2 linked regions of the Paraburkholderia fungorum genome follow. Each later gene encodes a partner of the first gene's protein in a complex. Links are inferred from orthologs where the notes say so. Each region holds a gene or a part of one and is shown on either strand. Other genes may lie near its edges.

Region 1 (3,106 bases):
GTTTCCCACTTGAATCGGTGAGCCTCTGGCCCATCTTAAAACGCCGGCCCAGGCCGGCGTTCGCCGTTGCGCATCCTGATTCGCACGGCCGCCGAGCACCCCATCCGGTCGACTCGCGACAGCCCTCGATCCCCAACGGGATCGTCGGGCGCGGACAACCTGGGCGGCCCGGCGTCTCCTGAAAGGACAAAAAAATGAACCAGATGAATCCCGCCTTTGTGATGCCCGACGTGCAAAGCACGCCCGATACGCGTCAAATTCCGATTCAACGAGTCGGCGTCAAGGGCGTGCGTCATCCGTTGACGGTGCGTACGCAAGCCGGCGAAGTGCAGCCGACGGTCGGCACGTGGAACCTCGACGTGCATCTGCCGGCTGAGCAGAAGGGCACGCACATGTCGCGTTTCGTCGCGTTGCTCGAAGAGAACAAGGCGCCGCTCGAATCGGCCACGTTCCGCACGATGCTCGCGGCGATGCTCGACAAGCTCGAAGCCGAAGCGGGCCGTATCGAAGTGTCGTTCCCGTACTTCGTGAACAAGACCGCGCCGGTGTCGGGCGTGCAAAGTCTGCTCGACTATGAGGTCACGTTGACCGGCGACGCGCGCAACGGCGCGACGCGTCTGTTCCTGAAAGTGCTGGTGCCGGTCACGAGCCTGTGCCCGTGTTCGAAGAAAATCTCGCAGTACGGCGCGCACAATCAGCGCTCGCACGTGACGATCAACGCCGAACTCACGGGCGATGTGGCCGTTGAAGAACTGGTGCGGATCGCCGAAGAAGAGGCGTCGTGCGAACTGTGGGGCCTGCTCAAGCGCCCGGATGAGAAGTTCGTCACCGAGCGCGCGTATGAAAATCCGAAGTTCGTCGAAGACCTCGTGCGCGACGTCGCGCAACGTCTGAATGCGGACGAGCGGATTGTCGCGTATTCGCTCGAAGCCGAGAACTTCGAGTCGATTCACAATCACAGCGCGTATGCGGTGATCGAGCGGGACAAGCGGGTGGCCTGACCGTCACGCAGCGCACTGCCTTAGCAGCGCAAGAAAAAAGCCGCTTTTCAAGCGGCTTTTTTTACGGCTCGAGTTGCCCGGGTAGGCCCGGATGCGCAGCCTAGCGCGCGAGCGACGTCAGATCCCAGCGCGGCTTCACGGTGAACGCGTAATCCTTGCCCGACTGATCCGGCCAACGCTGCAAACGCAACGCGCCGGCCAGCGCGATCATCGCGCCGTTGTCCGTGCACAGCGACAGGTCGGGGTAATGCACGTAGAAATTGCGCTTCTTCGCGGCAGCGGAGAGCGCTTCGCGCAGTTGACGGTTCGCGCCCACGCCGCCCGCGACGACCAGCCGGTTGAGCTTCGTCTTCTTCAGCGCAGCCAGCGATTTGGCGGCCAGCACGTCAACCGCTGCATCGACGAAACCTCGCGCCAGATCGGCTTTCGCCTGTTCGCAGATGTTCGCGCCGCCGAGCTTTTTGGCGTTCGTCAGCACCGCCGTTTTCAGGCCGCTGAAGCTGAAATCGAGGTCGCCGGAATGCAGCATCGGGCGCGGCAGAACCACGGCGCCCGGTGTGCCGAATTCGGCCATGCGCGAGACTTCCGGGCCGCCTGGGTAGCCGAGGCCGAGCAGCTTCGCGGTTTTGTCGAAGGCTTCGCCGGCGGCGTCGTCGAGCGTTTCGCCGAGCGTCTCGTAGACGCCCACGTCGGTCACGCGCATCAATTGCGTATGTCCGCCGGACACCAGCAACGCAACGAACGGGAACGGCGGCGGTTCATCCACGAGCAGCGGCGACAGCAAATGGCCTTCAAGGTGATGGATGCCGATGGTCGGCTTGTCCCACGCCATCGCCAGCGAATTGGCGACGCTCGCGCCGACCAGCAGCGCGCCCGCGAGCCCCGGCCCTTGCGTGTAGGCGATCGCGTCGATGTCGCTGCGCACGGTGCCCGCGCGTTCCATCACCTCTTCGAGCAACGGCAGCGCGCGCCGGATGTGATCGCGCGACGCCAGTTCCGGCACGACGCCGCCGTACTCCCGATGCATCGCGATTTGCGAGTGCAGCGCGTGCGCGAGCAGGCCGCGCTCCGTGTCGTAGAGCGCGAGACCGGTTTCGTCGCAGGAGCTTTCGATGCCGAGAACGAGCATGATGGGTGGTTTGAACGGCGCAAAAGTGGTGACCGCGCGCGCGTCCGAAAGAAAAAGGTAAGCCTGAAAGTATAGCAGCGTGGGTAAGCGCCCGCAGACGCGCGGGTACAATGCGGCCCCATGGAATCCTTCGATATCGCAGTGATCGGCGCGGGCGCGGCCGGCATGATGTGCGCGGCCGTGGCCGGGCAACTCGGCCGCCGCGTGGTGCTGATCGACCACTCGCAGCGTCTCGCGGAAAAAATCCGCATTTCCGGCGGCGGCCGGTGCAATTTCACGAATCTTTACGCGGGGCCGAATAATTATTTGTCGGCGAATCCGCATTTCTGCCGTTCGGCGCTGGCTCGCTACACGCCGCGCGACTTCATGGCGCTGCTCAAGCGGCATCACGTGACATGGCACGAGAAGCACAAGGGGCAGCTTTTCTGCGACCAGTCGAGCGACGCGATCATCAACGTGCTGAAGGCCGAGTGCGATGCGGGCCGGATTGCGTGGCGCACACCGCTGTCGGTGGAAGAAGTGCGTCAGGACGCGCAAGGCCGCTTCACGCTGGACACCCCGTCGGGTCCGATCACCGCGAGCGCGCTGGTGGTGGCGACCGGCGGCCTGTCGATTCCGAAAATCGGCGCGACCGATTTTGCTTACCGGCTCGCCAAGCAGTTTGGTCACAAGCTGATCGACACGCGCCCGGCGCTGGTTCCGCTGACTTTCGCCGCAGCCGACTGGGCGCCGTTCGCGGCGCTTTCGGGCGTCTCGCTCGACGTGCAGCTGGCGACCGGCAACAAGAAAACCGGTGCCGAATTCAACGAAGACCTGCTGCTCACTCACCGTGGTTTGTCCGGCCCAGGCGTGCTGCAGATTTCGAGCTACTGGCAGCCTGGCGAGCCGATTCATATCAATCTGCTGCCTGAACGCGACGCCACCGCCGACCTGCTGGAGGCGAAAACGGGTACCAAACGCCAGATCGCCAACCTGC
Region 2 (3,282 bases), on another replicon or contig:
CTTTTGCAGTTGCGAGAAACGTTCGATAGCGGGCAGCATGAACGCAGCGGTCTTACCCGAACCAGTCGGGCTCGACACCAGCAGATCGCGGCCGGCGATACCAGCCGGGATAGCGCGTTGCTGAACCGGCGTCGGGTTCTGGTAACCAGCTGCGGTCAGCGCGGAGACGACATCCGCGGAGAGACCAAGCGACGCGAACGTCGGGCCGGTCGGGACTGCGGCTTCAGCGACAACGGCTTCCGGAGCGACAGCAGCGGCTGCTGCTTGTTCGGGAGCGTCGGCGAGACCGAGTGCCTGATCGGCGATGGCGTTCAACGGGCTGGAGGTGTTGCTCGAAGTCATGAGAATCCTTGGTACACAGGGAATTAAAACGTCGGCGCCAATCGGCATACCCAAGTCGTCGGATTCAGCGAGCAAAGAAGCAGCGAGCAAATCGAAAAACGGGGGCAGCTCGCGACAATGAAGGCGAGCTTTTTGTTAGAAGCTGTATCGGATGCGACATGCCAACACGGCGTGCCGCCAGCCTGGGACATGATCGCCCGTAGGGGGCTAGGCAGGAGGGGACAGGTTCTAAACTGGATTGGAGCTAAACGCTACGAGGCGCTGCGCCGCAAAGGCCGCTAAAGAAAGCGGGGCAAAGCAGTGAAGCGCAGGCAGCATTGTATAGGCTTTTGTTGCACTGCGCCACTCTTAGGAGTTTTCTTAACGAAAAAGACATATAGGGTGGCGCGGCGGCTGCCAGCGGGGCGGGTGCCTGGGCGGACAGCTGCGTCAGCTGGTCGCACGCTCGCGGCGGCTGCCGCGGCGAGCGTGCCGGCACTAATCAGGCTTGGGCCTGCTCAGGCTGCGGTACCGCTTTTCAGCGATTCGACGAGTTCGACGTATTGCTGCTTCGCGGCGTCCTGATCGGTGCCCTTGAGGGCGGCCCACGCGTCGTACTTGTATTTGCCGACGATGTCGGTAAAGCCCGGCTTGTCGCCATGCACGTCGCCCTTGGTGGACTGTTTGTAGAGCGCGTACAGGCGCAGCAACGTGAGGTTGCCCGGACGCTCCGGCAATTGCTGGACTTCTTCGTGGGCTTTTGCGAACTGGGTATCGATGTCTGTCATTGTCGTTTTCGCCCGCCGGGCGGGATCGGGTTGGTTGAGATCGGGTTGACGATCATAACAACTGGACGCCGCTGGCGGGCCGAGAGCCTATTCCAAACATCGCCAGACATCGGCCGCCGGGTTTCAACGCGAGGGCGAGCCAAACCACATTTGCACGCGCCGTGCCGATTACAATATCGTCCATGACTCAAACTGTGCTCCTTGCCCTCGATACGTCGACCGAATTCTGTTCGGTGGCGCTTCTGTCCGTCACTGCCGCCAACGCCGACGCTGCCGGCGTGACTTCCGCCGAACCTCGCATCTGGGTTCGTCACGAGCGGACCGGCGCAGTCTCCAGCACGCGCCTGCTGCCCGCCACCCGCGAACTGTTCGACGAAGCCGGCCTTGCCTTGGCCGATTGCGATGCGATCGCTTTCGGTTCCGGTCCCGGCTCGTTTACCGGCTTGCGGACGGCAACGGGTGTCGCTCAGGGCCTCGCGTTCGGCCTGAATCTGCCGGTGGTGCCGGTCAGCACGCTGCTGGCTTGTGCGGAGAGCGCCCGCCTGCGCGATCCGTCCGCGACGCGCGTGCTTGCCGCGCTCGATGCGCGCATGGACGAAATCTATTGGGCCGACTACGAATGGGACGCCACCCAACGCGAATGGCGGACGGTTCAATCGGCCTCCCTCGATGCACCTGACAAGCTGGTATTGCCCGGCGTGCCCTTTACGCTGGCCGGCAACGCGGCGGCGGCTTTCGGCGCGCGTTTGCCGGCGGTCGCCGCCGCGCGAACGGTCGATGCCGAGGCGTTGCCGCATGCGCTGCCGCTCGCGCACGCCGCGCTGCGCGCGTTTCGCGCCGGCCGCACGGTCCCGGCCCATCAGGCGGCGCCCGAGTATGTGCGCGACAAAGTCGCGCAAACCACGGCGGAGCGGATGGCGGACAAAGCCGCCAAGGCTGAACAGGCCGCGCTGGCTGCCGGATCGGTCCAGGAAGCGCCCCAAACTGCACCTCGCGCGCCGGATCACCGTGTACCTCATGAAGCGCCGCAGGCGGCATCTCAAGGGGCATCGCATGTGGCACCGGGCGGCGAGGGCGGGCAATGAGCGGCGTGCTGCTCGCCGACCGCTACATGTCGCCGATGACCGAAGGCGATCTGGACGAGGTCGCGGCCATCGAAAAAATCGCTTATGAGTTTCCGTGGAGCCGCGGCAATTTCGGCGATTCGCTGCGCAACGGCTATTTCGGCGTCTGTCTGCGACACGTCACGGGGAGCCTGATCGGCTATTGCGTGTTGATGCCGGTCGTCGATGAAATGCATCTGCTGAATCTGTGCGTGGCGCCGCATGCGCAGGGGGCGGGCGCGGGGCTTACGCTGCTGCGTGAGGCGGTGCGCATCACGCGCGCGGAAAAACTCGAAGGGCTGCTGCTGGAAGTGCGGCCGTCCAATCATCGGGCGATCCGGCTTTATGAGCGCTTTGGCTTTGCATCGATCGGCCGGCGCAAGAACTACTATCCGGCGCGGCATCGCAGCCGGGAGGACGCCATCGTGATGCGTTTCTCGTTTGCCACGGAGGGCGCAGATGGCGCTGCATGAATCGGTACTGGAAGAGTTCGGGCTGGCCCCGCTGTGGGTGCGTCGCGGGATGGCTGCGCAGCAGGCGGGCGACGAAGCCGGAGAGGGCGCCGTAGCCGCTCAGGTGGCGCAGGCTGACGACGCTGGAGTTGAGCGTGCGGTGACGCAGGCGCCCGGTAACGTGCGGCAGGTGCAAGCTGCCGGGTCGCAGCCGATGCAGCAACCCGCGCAGCGGATTCAGGCTGCGTCCGACATTCAGACGTCCGCTGAGCATCGCACTGTGTCCGGGCGTCCTCTGCCGTCGGAGTCTGAACACCAAGTTGCGCAACCGGTTCAACATTCGCCTGCACCCGAGTCTCAGCCCGCACGCGAATCTCGACCGGAAGCGGAATCCACCCAGGCGCAGCAACAGGTTCAACCCGCAGCACCACGTCAGGCAGTTCCCGAGCCGCAAACCATTCAGCAGCAGCGAGCCGCTTCGCCGTCGCAAACCTCGTCGCAGCCAGCACCGCAATCCCGTTCACCCGAGCCCGAACCGTCATCCTTCGACGCTCCGCCGGACGACGATTTCGCGTGGTTCGACGATCTCCCCGCCCATCCGCAGTCGGAAGCGCGAGC

What was found.
Region 2: the proteins of tsaD (region 1) and tsaB are in contact, whole or in part, in a solved structure (PDB 4WQ4), measured with the Escherichia coli proteins. The link is inferred for Paraburkholderia fungorum from one-to-one orthologs.

The regions. Positions count from the first base shown.
Region 1 is NZ_FNKP01000002.1:112,499-115,604, forward strand. Bases 117-2,907 are described here. They hold tsaD (tRNA (adenosine(37)-N6)-threonylcarbamoyltransferase complex transferase subunit TsaD), read right to left. Parts: upstream 2,131-2,907; coding sequence 1,102-2,130; downstream 117-1,101. Other genes in these bases: folE2 (GTP cyclohydrolase FolE2), read left to right, coding at 195-1,001; BLS41_RS16725 (BaiN/RdsA family NAD(P)/FAD-dependent oxidoreductase), read left to right, coding at 2,251-2,907. Also shown: more of BLS41_RS16725, read left to right, coding at 2,908-3,106.
Region 2 is NZ_FNKP01000001.1:2,421,873-2,425,154, reverse strand. What follows is about bases 276-3,242. They hold tsaB (tRNA (adenosine(37)-N6)-threonylcarbamoyltransferase complex dimerization subunit type 1 TsaB), read left to right. Parts: upstream 276-1,291; coding sequence 1,292-2,194; downstream 2,195-3,242. Other genes in these bases: BLS41_RS10595 (uracil-DNA glycosylase), read left to right, coding at 2,672-3,242; rimI (ribosomal protein S18-alanine N-acetyltransferase), read left to right, coding at 2,191-2,685; BLS41_RS10610 (acyl-CoA-binding protein), read right to left, coding at 840-1,109; BLS41_RS10615 (DEAD/DEAH box helicase), read right to left, coding at 276-342. Outside these bases: more of BLS41_RS10615, read right to left, coding at 1-275; more of BLS41_RS10595, read left to right, coding at 3,243-3,282. UniProt on the Escherichia coli protein: Required for the formation of a threonylcarbamoyl group on adenosine at position 37 (t(6)A37) in tRNAs that read codons beginning with adenine.